DNA from 2 places in the Pseudomonas sp. WMBT8 genome. Region 1 is predicted to be linked to the other one. Evidence: riboswitches for the same ligand, from Rfam matches in the RefSeq annotation. Region 1 holds a riboswitch; the other holds the start of a gene.
The links. Region 1 has a riboswitch for cobalamin ahead of cobW (cobalamin biosynthesis protein CobW). Riboswitches for the same ligand answer to the same signal wherever they lie in the genome.
Positions count from the first base shown of each region.

Region 2: linked by a shared signal. The riboswitch ahead of cobO (cob(I)yrinic acid a,c-diamide adenosyltransferase) and the one ahead of cobW (cobalamin biosynthesis protein CobW) in region 1 are both predicted to bind cobalamin.

Region 1 is NZ_CP188096.1:3,270,556-3,278,111, forward strand. It holds gene ACO77H_RS15115 (ATP-binding protein) at 1-329, opposite strand, end outside; gene cobN (cobaltochelatase subunit CobN) at 329-4,090, opposite strand; gene cobW (cobalamin biosynthesis protein CobW) at 4,094-5,155, opposite strand; cobalamin riboswitch at 5,247-5,448, opposite strand; gene ACO77H_RS15130 (hypothetical protein) at 6,149-6,823, shown strand; cobalamin riboswitch at 6,875-7,081, shown strand; gene ACO77H_RS15135 (CbtB domain-containing protein) at 7,178-7,366, shown strand; gene ACO77H_RS15140 (CbtA family protein) at 7,378-7,556, shown strand, end outside.
Region 2 is NZ_CP188096.1:4,458,977-4,466,532, forward strand. It holds gene cobD (threonine-phosphate decarboxylase CobD) at 1-923, opposite strand, end outside; gene cbiB (adenosylcobinamide-phosphate synthase CbiB) at 916-1,824, opposite strand; gene bluB (5,6-dimethylbenzimidazole synthase) at 1,821-2,471, opposite strand; gene ACO77H_RS20160 (cobyrinate a,c-diamide synthase) at 2,468-3,832, opposite strand; gene cobO (cob(I)yrinic acid a,c-diamide adenosyltransferase) at 3,829-4,440, opposite strand; cobalamin riboswitch at 4,521-4,768, opposite strand; gene ACO77H_RS20170 (PQQ-dependent sugar dehydrogenase) at 4,868-6,181, shown strand; gene ACO77H_RS20175 (transglutaminase family protein) at 6,249-7,052, opposite strand; gene ACO77H_RS20180 (alpha-E domain-containing protein) at 7,049-7,556, opposite strand, start outside.

The DNA of each region.
Region 1 (7,556 bases):
AGCAGGTTGACTTCATCCACGTACAACACGCCACCGTCAGCCTTGGCCAGCACGCCCGGGGAAAACTGCGCACGGCCTTCGCTCAGCGCCGCATCCAGGTCCAGGGTGCCGACCAAACGCTCTTCGGTGGCGCCCAACGGCAAGGTGACGAACTGCCCGCTGGCCAACAGATCCGCCAGGCCACGGGCCAGGGTGGACTTGGCCATGCCGCGCGGGCCTTCGATCAGCACGCCACCGATCTTCGGGTCGATAGCGGTCAGGCACAGGGCAAGCTTCAGGTCGTCGGCGCCGACCACTGCCGACAGTGGAAAATGGGGGATGTCAGTCATCAACTGTCTTCTTCTATGTCCAGCAACAGGTTTTCCAATGCCTCGCGGTAGGCCCCCGGCTCCTGCCACATACCACGCTGCTGGGCTTCCAGCATGCGCTCGGTCATGTCGCGCAGGGCGTCGGGGTTGTGCTGTTGCACAAACGCCCGGGTGTCGGGGTCGAGCAGGTAGGCATCGGCCAGCAGTGCATATTGGTGATCGTCGATCAGCGCAGTAGTGGCGTCAAAGGCAAACAGATTGTCCACCGTTGCCGCCATCTCGAACGCGCCTTTGTAGCCGTGACGCTTGACCCCTTCGATCCACTTGGGATTGGCCGCGCGGGAGCGGATCACCCGGTTCAGCTCTTCCTTCAGCGTGCGGATCTTCGGCAGGTCCGGCTGGCTGTGATCGCCATGATAGCTGGCAGCCTTGCTGCCACTGAGGGTTTCCACGGCCGCGAGCATGCCGCCCTGGAATTGGTAGTAGTCATTGGAGTCGAGCAAGTCGTGCTCGCGGTTGTCCTGGTTCTGCAACACGGCCTGCACCTGGCTCAGGCGCTGGGCGAACTGTTCACGGGCCGCAGTGCCTTCATCAGAGCCACCATAGGCGTAGCCACCCCAATTGAGGTAGACCTCGGCCAGGTCTGCGCGGCTTTGCCACAGGCGAGCGTCAATGGCGCCCTGCACGCCCGCGCCATAGGCACCGGGCTTCGCCCCGAAAATGCGCCAGCCGGCCTGCCTGGCCGCAGCCTCTTCATCCAGGCCAGACTTACGCAGCGCCTCGCGCTCGCTGCGCACCTTAGCCGCCAGGGGGTTTAGGTCGTCCGGTTCATCCAGCGCCGCGACCGCCTGCACCGCAGCATCGAACAAGCGGATCAGGTTGGCGAAGGCATCGCGGAAGAACCCGGACACCCGCAACGTAACGTCAACTCGCGGGCGGTCAAGCAAGCTGATGGGCAGGATTTCAAAGTCATCGACACGCTGGCTGCCCGTGGCCCATACCGGTCGCACGCCCATCAACGCCATGGCCTGGGCGATGTCGTCACCGCCGGTGCGCATGGTCGCGGTGCCCCACACCGAAAGCCCGAGCTGGCGCAAATGGTCACCATGGTCCTGCAGGTGCCGCTCAAGCATCAGGTTGGCGGACTGGAAGCCGATACGCCAGGCAGTGGTGGTGGGCAGGTTACGCACATCGACGGTGAAGAAGTTACGCCCGGTCGGCAGCACATCGAGGCGCCCACGGCTCGGTGCGCCGCTAGGCCCCGCCGGTACGAAACGACCGTCCAAGGCATCCAGCAAGCCACGCATTTCCGCCGGGCCACAGGCATCAAGGCGCGGTGCGACGACGATGCGCAGGCTTTCGACCACGGATTTCACATCTTCCCAGCCGGGCTCCTCAAGCTGTTCGAGGGGCCCTTCCAGGGCCTGTTCGATCAACCGCGCCGCGTATAGCTCCAGACGCTCGCGGGTATCGCCGGCGGTGCGCCACAACTGCCCGTCGATCTTCTGCAACACGTCGGGGCGGCGCCCGGTCCAGGGTTCGGCCAGGGCGCAATCGAGCGGGTCAAAGCCCAGCTCGAAGGCCTTGGCCAACACGCGCAGCAGGCTTGATTGCGGGCCGCGCCCGTCGCCACGCGGGATGCGCAGCAGGGCCAACAAGGTATCGATACGCAGGCGCCCCTCGGGCGATTCGCCAAAGATATGCAGGCCGTCGCGGATCTGCGATTCCTTCAGGTCACACAGGTAGGTGTCCAGGCGCGGCAGCCACACGGCAGCGTCGGCCTCGTTATCCAGCGCAAGCTCCTGATCGATGCGGGTTTCGCGCACCAGCTTGAGGATGTCCTTTTGCAGTTCCAGGGCACGGCGCGGGTCGAGCAACTGCGCTTCGTAATACTCATCCGCCAACAGTTCCAGGTTACGCAGCGGGCCGTAAGTCTCGGCGCGGGTCAGCGGCGGCATCAAGTGATCGATGATCACCGCCTGGGTGCGGCGCTTGGCCTGGGCGCCCTCGCCCGGGTCGTTGACGATAAACGGGTAGATATTGGGCAGCGGCCCCAGCAACGCATCCGGCCAGCAGTTCTCCGACAGCCCGACGCCTTTGCCCGGCAGCCATTCCAGGTTGCCATGCTTGCCCACGTGGATCACGCCGTGGGCGCCGTAGGTGTGGCGCAGCCAGAAATAAAACGCCAGGTAAGCGTGGGGCGGCACCAGGTCCGGGTCGTGGTACACCGCGCTGGCATCCACCTGGTAACCCCGCGCCGGCTGGATGCCGACAAAGGTCAGGCCCAGGCGCAGGCCGGCGATCATCATGCGCCCGTCGCGGCACATCGGATCGTTATGGGGCGTGCCCCAGCGTTCCAGTACAGCCTGGCGGTTGGCCTCGGGCAAGCGATTGAACATCGCCTGGTAATCGTCCAGCCCCAGGCTTTGATGGCAGGGGCGCAGGTCGAGGCTGTCGAGGTCGTTGGTCACACCGCCGAGCAGCTCGTGGATCAAGGCGGTGCCGCTGTCCGGCAAGGTGGGCGGCAGCGGATAACCCTTGGCTTGCAGGGCACGCAGGATATTCAAGGCCGCAGCCGGCGTATCCAGGCCCACGCCGTTACCGATGCGCCCGTCGCGCGTCGGGTAGTTGGCCAGGATCAGGGCGATGCGTTTTTCTGCATTCGGCACCCGGGCAAGTTCGACCCAGCGCCGCGCCAGTTCGGCCACAAAGTCCATGCGTTCGGGGGCTGCGCGGTAGCACACCACGTCCGACTGGCTGCGCTCGCTGCGCCAGGCCAGGTCCTTGAAGCTGATCGGGCGGCTGATGATGCGCCCGTCCAGTTCCGGCAAGGCGATGTGCATCGCCAGGTCGCGCGGGCCAAGGCCTTGTTCGCTGGCTTCCCAGCCGGGTTGGTTGTCCTGGGCGCAGATGGCCTGGATCACCGGAATATTGCGGCGAAATGGCCGCAAATGGGGCGCTTCGGGGCTGGATTGGGCAAAGCCGGTGGTGTTCAGTATCACCGCTGCCTGCACCTCATCCAGCAGATCCTCGACCACCGTCAGGCAGCCGGGCTCCTTCAAACTGGCCACCGCCATTGGCAGCGGATTCAGGCCCGCCGCCTGCAAGCGCTGGCAGAACACGTCGATAAAAGCGGTATTGGCCGCCTGCAAGTGCGAGCGGTAGAACAGCACCGCTGACACCGGCCAATCGGTGCTCCAGTCCGCCTGCCAGTCACTGAGGCGCGCATTGGCGATGCGGGGGTGATAAATCGCCGTGCGCGGCAGGGTTTGCGGTTCGGCCCAGGGGTAATCGCGGCCCAGGTAGCTACTGGCCAGACAGCGATAGAAATCCAGCGCATTCCCCAGCCCGCCCTGGCGCAGAAAATGCCACAGGCGCTCACGCGCCTGCACATCCACGGTGCTCAGGTCGCTGAGTTCGGGGTCGGGACGGTCATCCCCCGGCACCAGGATCAACTGCACGCCCTGCCCGGCCAACTCCACCAGGCGCTGGATACCGTAGCGCCAGTAGCCGATGCCGCCATGCAGGGATATCAGGATGACCTTGGCGTGGCGCAACACCTCGTCCACATACAGGTCCACCGACGCGTGATTCTGCACCTGCATCGGGTTGGCCAGGCGCAGGCTCGGGTAGTCGTCGGGCAGTTGCTGGGCGGCTTCGGCCAACAGCGCCAGGCTGGAATCACCGCTGCACAGGATCACCAGCTCGGCGGGGGTCTGTCCAAGGTCGGCGATGTTGTCATCGGAGACGAAACCACCGGGCTGGGTCCTGAGCAGATGCATGGGTTAAACGCTGAGGGCAGCGCGCAATTGCGCTTCCAGGCCTGCTGCGTCCAGGTCCTGGCCGATCAGCACCAGGCGCGTGATGCGTGCTTCGTCAGCCCCCCAGGCGCGGTCGAAGTGCTTGTCAAAGCGCGTACCCACGCCCTGGATCAGCAGGCGCATCGGTTTGTTGGGGATCGCGGCGAAGCCTTTGACCCGCAGGATGCCGTGCTGCACCACCAATTGCGTCAGGGCGTCGAGCAGCAGCGCTTCATCAGCCTGTGGCAGGTCGATGGAGATGGAATCGAACGCATCGTGATCGTGATCGTCTTCACCTTCGTGGTGATGATCGTGATGGCTATGGCGCCCGTCGATATGCTCCTCGGAGCCAGCGCCCAGGCCAATCAACACGTCCAGGGGCAGGCGGCCGCTGCTGGCCTCGACGATTTTCACCGCTGGCGGCAGTTCTTCGGCGACTTCCTGGCGTACACGGGCCAGGTCTTCGGGGCTGATCAGGTCGGTTTTATTGAGGATCACCAGGTCGGCGCTGGCCAGTTGGTCGGCGAACAGCTCGTGCAGTGGCGATTCGTGGTCCAGGTTGGGGTCGAGTTTGCGCATGGCGTCGACCTGGTCGGGAAATGCGGCGAAGGTGCCGGCGGCCACGGCCGGGCTGTCGACCACAGTGATCACCGCGTCAACCGTGCAGGCGCTGCGGATTTCCGGCCACTGGAAGGCCTGGACCAACGGCTTGGGCAGGGCCAGGCCGGAGGTTTCGATGAGGATATGGTCAAGGTCGCCACGGCGCGCCACCAGTTCACGCATCACCGGGAAGAACTCTTCCTGCACGGTGCAGCACAGGCAGCCGTTGGCCAGTTCGTAGACACGGCCGTTGGCCTCTTCTTCGGTGCAACCGATGGAACACTGCTTGAGGATCTCGCCGTCGATGCCCAGCTCGCCGAATTCGTTGACGATCACCGCAATGCGCCGGCCCTGGGCGTTGTCCAGCATGTGGCGCAGCAAGGTGGTTTTGCCCGAGCCGAGAAAGCCGGTGACGATAGTGACGGGGAGTTTGGCCAGTGTTTTCATCGGATGCCCTTTGGGGCGGGCATACGGGACGACTGGCCCTGCGGCGGCGCAGGTGCTGGATTCGTCACCGGATCACCCCGCCCGGTTGAAATGGAAAATCGGTTGCGAGGCAGGTCTCCTGGCTTGGGGCTTGCCGGCCTTGCGGCTGGCGCTGGCTGCGCCTTCCCGCCTGGTACAGGCAGTGGCGTGGCAGTCAGATAAACCCTTTACAGTTGCGGGGGCAGCCGCGGCTTGGACCGCGTTCCCTTCTTAGCTTCGGCCGCAGCCGAAGAACCTCGAACGTGCAAGGCTACGCAGTGCCCGGCAGCTGGTCAACGTCGCGCAGCTAAACGCATCTAGTTACTCAAGGGCCCACCTCACCTCTGGGGACCCAAAGTGAAACCGTCACGCCTCGAACACTACTTAACTATCGCACCTCTCACCAACCCACCGCATACACTGAATATGCATCCACATTAGCTGGAACGATGACAATCAATCCAACAGAAAACGCAATTCAACCAATATCACTCGCTATAACGCCTAAAACCAATAACCTCCCATCTTTGCAGACACTGAACAATGATGTTTCCCACCGTACTTTGTCGTAGACATCAGCCGATAGTATTTCTGATAGACCCTGACCTGGCAGGAGACCAGCTCAACGTTATGACATGGACAATTTTGACTATACGTTTGCTCATGCCTGCCCCCTAATCGCCTTTTCAGGAGCGTTACTAGCCAGCACTACAAAGACCTGTACGTAGTGCAGACCGTAAAAGCACCTTATGTAAAAGCCCGCCTTGAATCCAGCCTGGCTATCCAGCCCACACGAGTTAAAGAGGTGCTGTAATTTAATGAAATCCATTTCGCAGTTAGCACGAGGAACAGCAGCCTTGAAAAACATCACTCACTCTCAAGGCAGCTTTCCAAACAATCCAACCCCAAGCCCACCTATTCAATGGGGATACAAACACGATGAAGTCTTCAGCAAGCATTCAACCCAGTGCGCCTATGCTTAACGCACCTCGCACTACACTCCCCAAAGACACTTCTCCCACCTTAGCACCGACACAAAGCATCTCATCGGACATTCCATATTTTGAGAGCTACACCCACTCAATGCTGGCAGAAAAACTACTGGCCCATTTCATAGATTTGGAAGTCCCAAGCGCTAAAACATCCAACAGCTTTCGCTTGGATGAGCTTAAAAGTATGGCGAGAGGCAAACTACACGACGGACGAGATGCCACACAAGAGCAAGTAGAGCTTGCAAAGCAGGTCATCAACCGCCCAGAACTAGTCAAGTCACTCTTTGGTTCGCACTCCGGCAATGTGACCTGGGACCAAGTCGCTCTTATCGCTGGAGACTTCAAAAGTCTCAGCGATGCAGCCCTGCTGGACCAAGCGAGAATTTACTTTCGCGAATTTGCCAAAGGTCCCAAAGATCATTATGTAAACTTTAACGAACTGCGAGAGGCCGCACGCCAAACAAGAAGCACCCGCCACTTTTCGTACAATGCAACCAAAGTTGCCCAAGAACTTCTTAAGCGGCCTGACCTGCTTTGGGATTTGGATACAAAGCCTGTCTCGCTCTCACGTCCAAGCAAACCAGACAACAGATTTGGGTTGGGCAGTATTTTTTACTCAGAAGATTGGGTTTCCACGTCGCCGCGTCGCCCTGGCTGATCAGGCAGGCGTCAATTCGTCTATTTGACGCCCGCCCTCTGGCCATGCTCTCCTACACATCTTGTTTCGGGTGCCCTTTACAGGGTGAAACGGGAAACCGGTCAATCATGCATGCATGACCAATCCGGTGCTGCCCCCGCAACGGTAAGCGAGCGAAGCGTCACAGCCACTGTGCTTTTGGCATGGGAAGGCGATGCTTTCAGGACTCAGGAGAGCCCCCTCGCAAGCCCGGAGACCGGCCCGAAAAATCAAATAACAAACCCGCGGTGGGCGGGCGCTGTTCAGAACCCTGCGTGCCCGGCTCGCGGGGTTTTCATGCGCTCGTGTCACCCTGCCACTCGAAAGGGACGTGCCATGTCGATCATCAGCAGCACCTCACACACCGCCAGCAGCTCCGCCACCTTGAGCCAACGCCTGACCGCCGCCATCGGCGCGGCGATCCTCGGTGCATGCCTGGTGTATTTCGCCGGGTTCTCGCACATCGAGGCCGTGCACAACGCTGCCCACGATACGCGCCACAGCGCCGCCTTCCCGTGCCACTGAGACCTGCCGCCATGATCAAGCGAATTGCGCAAACCGCAGGTTTCACCGGCCTGCTGGCCGCCCTGTTGCTGACCCTGCTGCAAAGCTTCTGGGTGGCCCCGCTAATCCTGCAGGCAGAAACCTTCGAAAACGCCCCGGCCGCGACCGAGGTACATGAGCATGCCCCTGGCGCTACGGCCCACAGCCACGA
Region 2 (7,556 bases), 1.2 Mb from region 1:
AGGCCAAAACGCAGGCTGCTGTCGTGGACAAACAGGCGCAGCAGGATGCCGCGCTGGGCCATGAACTCATGTAGCAGCTCGGCGCGGTCGGTGATCAGCCACTGGAACAGCGCGCAGCCGCCTTGTGGGCGCAGGCCATACTGCTCCAACAGGCGAAACAGGCGCTGGCTGGCGTCTTCGCAGCGCTGGCGCTGGTAGGTGTGGCCGGTACTGTCGCGCAGGCACACCTGGCCCAACTCCCGCGTCGGCCCGCTCACCGCCCACGGGCCGACCTGCTCGGCCAGCAGCTTGAGCAGCTTGCGCTCGGCCAATACAAAGCCCAGGCGCACCCCGGCCAGGCCGAAAAACTTGCCGAACGAGCGCAACACAATCAACCCCACTTGATTGGCCTGGCTCGCCAGGCTCAAGTGCGGGGTGTTGTCCATAAAGGCTTCATCCACCACCAACCAACCACCGCGCTGGGCCAGGCGTGCATGCCAATCCAGCAGGCGCTGGGGCGTAAGGCTCAGGCCGGTGGGGTTGTTGGGATTGACCACCACCAGCACGTCGAGGCTATCGAGGAAGAAGTCGACTTCCTGCTCCAGCACCTCGCGCACGATGTAACCGGCGCGGCGCCAGGCTTGGGCATGCTCGGCGTAGCACGGCGACAACACGCCGACCTTGCCCGCCCGGCGCAGGCGCGGCAGCAGCTGGATCGCCGCCTGGGAACCCGGCACCGGCAACACCTGGGCTGCGCCGTAGTAGTCGCAGGCGGCCTGCTCCAGGCCGTCATCGGTCTCTGGCAGGCGGGCCCAGGCCCGCAGCGGGATGGGCGGGATTGGCCAGGGCCAGGGCGCGAGGCCACTGGACAGGTCCAGCCAGTCTTCCTGGGCGATGCCGTACTGCAACGCCGCCTTGCGCAGCCGTCCACCGTGTTCAAGCATAGAATTGCGCCCCCGCACACAGGATCAACACCCACAGCCACACGCCGCGCTGCACCAGTTGCCAGCCACGCTCGATGGAATCGGCATCGGCCGGCGGCCCTTCGCCAAGGGTCGGACGCTGGTGCAACTCGCCGTGATAAATCGCCGCCCCGCCCAACTCGACACCCAGGGCGCCCGCGCCCGCAGCCATCACCGGCCCGGCATTCGGGCTGTCCCAGGTCGGGCCCTGGCGGCGCCAGCATGTGAGCGCCAGGCGGGTCTTGCCGAGCACGGCGTAGGTCAACGCAACCAAGCGTGCCGGAATGTAATTGAGCACATCGTCAATCTTCGCCGCCGCCCAGCCAAAGCGCTCAAAGCGTTCGTTGCGATAGCCCCACATGGCATCCAGGGTATTGCTCAGGCGGTACAGCACCACGCCCGGCACCCCGGCCACGACAAACCAGAACAGTGCGGCGAACACCGCATCGCTGCCGTTTTCCAGCACCGACTCGGTGGCGGCGCGCGCCACTTCGGTGCTGTCCAATTCGCTGGTCTGACGGCTGACCAGGTAACTGACACGCGTGCGCGCCTCGTCCAGGTTGCCGCTGCGCAGGGCCTGGGCCACCGGTAGCACGTGCTCACCCAGGCTGCGCATGCCCAGGGCCAGGTACAACGCGAGGATCTCGATCACCCAGCCGAAGTAAGGCGCCCAGGACAAGGCCGTGGCCAGCAAGGTCAGCGGTATCACCGTGATAAACCACGCCGTCACGCCATGGCTGCGCCAGCCGCGCCCCGCAGAGTTGAAACGCTGCTCGATGCGCCCGGCAAAATTGCCGAACGCCACCAGCGGATGCCAGCGCCTGGGCTCACCCAGCAGCGCATCCAGCGCCACTGCGGCGACGCTCAGCAAGGCCACACTCATTGACTCACTCCCCAATAATTCTCATACAGCATGTCACTCAGCGGACGCGGTTCGGTCCAGCCCTCAAGTTGCAACATCGGTGCCGGGTAGAACTCCGTCACCAGGCCCAGGCACAGCACGGCCAGCGGCTTGGCGCCGGGCGGCAGGCCGAGCAGGTCGGCCAGGTCCTGGGGTTCGAACAGCGACACCCAGCCCATGCCCAGGCCTTCGGCGCGGGAGGCCAGCCATAGATTCTGGATCGCGCAGGACAGCGACGCCAGGTCCATTTCCGGCAAGGTCCGACGCCCGAAAATATGCCGCTCGCGATCATCCATCAACGCCGCCACCAGCACCTCGGCGCAGTCGTGGATGCCTTCGACCTTGAGCTTCATGAAATCGTCCGAACGCTCGCCCAGGGCTTGCGCGGTACGGATGCGTTCGGCTTCCACCAACTGCTGGATCTGCCCGCGCAGGTTGCGGTCGCTGATGCGGATAAAGCGCCAGGGCTGCATCAGGCCGACGCTGGGGGCCTGGTGCGCGGCCTGCAGCAGGCGCTGCAGCAGCTCGGGGGCGACGGTGCCGCCGCTGAAGTGGCGCATGTCGCGACGTTCGGCGATGGCGCGGTAGATCGCGTCGCGCTCGGCCTGGGGGTAGGCGTGGTCGGTCATGGCCCTATCGCGGGCAAGCCCGCTCCCACATTTGAACCGTGGTCGCCTGCCATGCCGGCTTGCCGGTCTGGCGCAAACAACGCGGCCACCGCAGCCGGGTTCGACGGGAAGTAAAAGTGCACATAGGAGGCCGTCATCCGCCCCTGGCGATACACCGCCTCGGCGCCGCGCCCGCCGTTGGGGCTCAGGCCACGGGCAATCGGCTGCCACGGCGTGCTGGTCAGGGAATGATGATAGGTATGCCCGCGCAGCACGCCTTCCGGCAGCTCGACCGTTTGCAGGGCCAGGGCCGCCAGGCGTTTTTGCATGACCGCATCGCCTTGCAGCAGGCCCAGCAGTTCGGCGCGCGTGCCCTCGACATCGGTCAAGGAATCGAGCAGGTAGAGCATGCCCCCGCATTCAGCCAGCAACGGTTTGCCGGCAGCGTGATGGGCACGGATCGCCTGCAGCATCGCGCTATTTTGCGACAGCGCCTGATGATGCAGTTCCGGGTAGCCACCGGGCAGATAGAGGCTGTCGGCGTCGGGCAGCACGCGGTCATGGATCGGCGAGAAGAAGTGCAACTGCGCGCCCATCGCTCGCAGCAAATCCAGGCTGGCGCCGTAGGTGAAGGCAAAGGCTTCGTCACGGGCCACGGCAATCCGCACCCCGGTCAGCAACGGCTGGGCTTCGATCAGCTCGGGCGCAGCGAATTCCACCGGCGGTGGCAGCGCTACCTCGCAACTGCTGGCCAGGGCGGCGGCGGCAGCATCCAGGCGCAGGTCCAGGTCATTCAGCTCGCTGGCCTGCACCAGGCCCAGGTGACGGCTGGGCAGCTCAATGCCGGTTTCCCGGGACAGTGCGCCGTACCAGCGCAGGCCTTCGGTCAAGCTGCCTTCGAGCAGTTGGGCGTGGCGCACGGTGCCGACACGGTTGGCCAGGACCCCGGCGAACGGCAGGTCTGCCTGGTAACGCGCCAGCCCCAGCGCCAGGGCGCCAAACGTCTGGGCCATGGCGGTGCCATCGATCACTGCCAGTACCGGCACGCCAAAATGGCGCGCCAGGTCGGCGCTGGAAGGTGTGCCGTCGAACAGGCCCATCACGCCCTCGATCAGGATCAGGTCCGCCTCCCCCGCTGCTTCCCACAGCAGGCGGCGACTTTCCTGCTCGCCGACCATCCACATGTCCAATTGATAGACCGGCGCACCACTGGCGCGCTCATGGATCATCGGGTCGAGAAAGTCCGGGCCGCACTTGAACACCCGGACCTTGCGCCCCAGGTTGTGGTGCAAACGGGCCAGGGCGGCGGTGACGGTGGTCTTGCCCTGGCCTGACGCCGGCGCGGCGATCAGCACGGCAGGGCAATGGCGCGGCTGGTTCAAAGTTCGATGCCCTTCTGTGCCTTGATACCGGCCTGGAACGCATGCTTGAGCATGCCCATTTCGGTGACGGTGTCGGCCATTTCAATCAGTTCTGGCTTGGCGCCACGCCCGGTGACCAGCACATGCTGCATGGGTGGGCGAGCTTGCAGGTCGCCAAGCACCTGGTCGAGGTCGAGATAGCCGTGCTTGAGCGCGATATTCAGCTCATCCAGCACCACCAGACCGATGGACGGGTCCTGCAACATTTCCCGGGAGACTTTCCAGGCTGCTTCGGCAGCGGCGATATCACGCTGGCGGTCCTGGGTCTCCCAGGTAAAGCCCTCGCCCATCACATGGAAACGCACCTGCTCGGGGAAGCGGCGGAAGAACAGCTCTTCCCCGGTGCTGTTGCGGCCCTTGATGAACTGCACCACGCCGCATTGCATACCGTGGCCCATGGCCCGGGCGAGCATGCCAAAGGCCGAGCTGCTCTTGCCTTTGCCGTTGCCGGTCAATACCAGCAGCAAACCGCATTCGTTCGGTGAATTGGCAATGCGCTCGTCAATCACCGCTTTTTTGCGCAGCATGCGCGCCAGGTGGCGTTCGTCACGATCGGGGGAATCAGTCATGGCAGCTCTCCGTTGGGGCTGGACAAAAACGGCGGGCAGGAAAAGACCACTTAAATGAAGCCAAGCATCGCCCACCGTGATGCTGTTGGATGGATCAGGCCGGTCTCCGGGCTCATGAGTGGCGCCCTGTTGAGCAGGGCGAGCCGACGATGCGCCTTCCCATATCGCAGGCGATACAGTGGCAAAAGCAGCGTCTTGACTCATTTACCGTTGCGGGGGCAGCGCCGGGATCGTGGCCGCACTGTAGAAAAGTGCGCGCACTCACCGGCTTCCCTGTTTCACTCGGTCGACGGGTACGTCACAGAGCACCTGAAACAAGCGGCGAAGGTTAGTGGGTTGGGGGTACAGCGTCAATTAAAGCCGGCCATGCACTTGAACCATCGCCGCGCGCTGTACCTCTATGACTACAGGCATTGAGGAGAAAAACATGCACAAGACCCGACTCGCCGTACTGATCATGGCCGCAGGCGCACTCGCTGCCTGTGGCGAAAGCTCAACCTTGCAAGTCTCCGATGGCACCGGGCCGTCGCCCAAGCTGCCGGAACCGAACAAAACCCTGATCCCCACCGTCAACATCGCCCCGGCCATTGGCTGGCCCGATGGCGCCAAGCCGACCGCGGCTGCGGGCACCCAGGTCGGCGCCTTCGCCGAAGGCCTGGACCACCCGCGCTGGTTGTATGTATTGCCCAACGGCGACGTGCTGGTGGCCGAGACCAACGCGCCGCCCAAGCCGGATGACTCCAAGGGCATTCGCGGCTGGGTCATGGAAAAGGTCATGGGCCGTGCCGGGGCCGGCGTACCTAGCCCGAACCGCATCACCCTGCTGCGCGATGCCGACCATGACGGCGTGGCAGAAACCCGCACGGTGTTCCTGGAAAACCTCAACTCGCCGTTTGGCATGACCCTGGTGGGCAACGACCTGTACGTGGCCGACTCGGACAAGCTGCTGCGCTTTCCCTATCAACCGGGGGAAACCGCGATCAAGGCCCAGGGCACCAAGGTCATCGACCTGCCGGGCGGCCCGCTCAACCACCACTGGACGAAAAACGTGGTGGCCAGCAAGGATGGCAGCAAGTTGTATGTAAGCGTGGGTTCCAACAGCAACGTCGGTGAAAACGGCCTGGAAGCCGAACAGGGCCGTGCGGCGATCTGGGAAGTCGACCGGGCCAGCGCCAAGCAGCGGATTTTTGCTTCCGGGCTGCGCAACCCCAATGGCATGGCGTGGGAGCCACAAAGCGGCAAGCTATGGACGGCGGTCAACGAGCGCGATGAAATCGGCAGCGACCTGGTGCCGGACTACATCACCTCGGTCCAGGACGGTGGCTTTTACGGCTGGCCGTTCAGCTACTACGGCCAACATGTGGATGTACGGGTCACGCCGCAGGATCCGGACCTGGTGGCCAAGGCCATTGCCCCGGACTATGCCGTCGGGCCACACACCGCATCGTTGGGCCTGACCTTCGCTGAAGGCAACACGCTGCCGGCACAATTTGTCCATGGCGCGTTTATTGGCCAGCACGGCTCGTGGAATCGCAAGCCGCACAGTGGTTACAAGGTAATCTTTGTGCCATTTGCGGGGGGCAAGCCCAACGGCGCACCGGTGGATGTGCTGACCGGGTTCCTCAACAGTGATGAGAAAGCCATGGGCCGGCCGGTGGGCGTGGTGATCGACCAGCAAGGCGGCTTGCTGGTGGCCGATGATGTGGGGAATAAGGTGTGGCGGGTGTCAGCCGCTAAATAGCACCTGATGCCGGCTTGCCGACGATGAGGATCATTCTGGGCTCATCGCCGGCAAGGGGGTGACGGGGTTATTGCTGCTGCACCAGGATCACCGGGCTCGGCGCCACAAATACCCTGGCATGCATCTGCTCGTGCCCGCCGCCACGGCGCATGCCGCGCACCGGGCACGCATCGAGGTAATCCAGGCCCACCGCCAGTTTCAGATGCCGCTCCGGGCGGGCCAGTTGGTTGGTCACATCGAAGCTGTACCAGGCGTCATCCAGCCAGGCTTCGGCCCAGGCATGGCTGGCCAGGTGCTCGCTGTCCTCGCTATACAAATACCCCGACACATACCGCGTGGCGATCCCCAGGCTGCGCGCGCAGGCCAGGAATGCATGGGCGTGATCCTGGCACACCCCGGCACGCCCGGCGAACGCCTCGGCCGCACAGGTTTCCACTTGCGTGGCCCCCGGCACGTAGGCGATATGCTGGTTGAGGGCGTGCATCAGATCGATCAAGGCATTGCGATCCCGGCGTTTACCGCAGTGCTGCTGGGCAAAGGCGCGCAGGGCCTCGTCCGGCTCAGTCAGGCGCGTGCAACGCTGGAAAGGAAATGGCGACTGGCTGTCGTGCTCGGCCTCGCGCCACTCGTCAATATCCACTTGGCCTCGGGCGCCGATGACGATCGATTCGTGGGGCTCATCCAGGGTCAGCACATGCAGGATATTGCCGAATGGGTCCAACTGGGCCCGCACCGGACGTGGCAGATCCAGCTGCCAACTGAGCACATGCTGACGCTCGCTGTCGTGAGGGGTCAGGCGCAGGTATTGGATGCTGGCACGCACCTGGTCTTCATAGCGGTAGGTAGTTTCGTGGCTGATGGAAAGTCTCATGCCGCCTCCAGGTAGGAATGATGAATAGCGTTACCCAACTGGCGTACCAGCGGGATGAAGTCGGTCAGCCAGGCGTGCAGGCCTTCTTCAAGGATTTCGTCAATGGCGGTAAAGCGCAGGCGCGCGTCCATTTCGGCGGCCAGGCGCTGGGCCGGGCGGCCGTTGATGCCAGGCAGGCTGGCGAGGATCTGGTCGATTTCTTCGCTGCACGCGCGCAGGGAACGCGGCACATCGGCACGCAGCAGCAACAGTTCGGCCACCTGCCGGGCGCCGGGCGCATCACGATAGATCTCGGTGTAGGCCTCGAAGGACGACAAGGCCCGCAATAGCGCACTCCATTGGTAATAGGCGTGGGCGGTGCCATCAATCACCACGTCGGCCTGGTCGCCGGCCATCTCGTAGCGGGCGTCCAACAGGCGCAGGGTGTTGTCGGCCCTTTCGATAAAGGTGCCCAGGCGAATAAAGCGAAAAGCGTCGTTGCGCATGATGGTGCCGTAGGTGGCG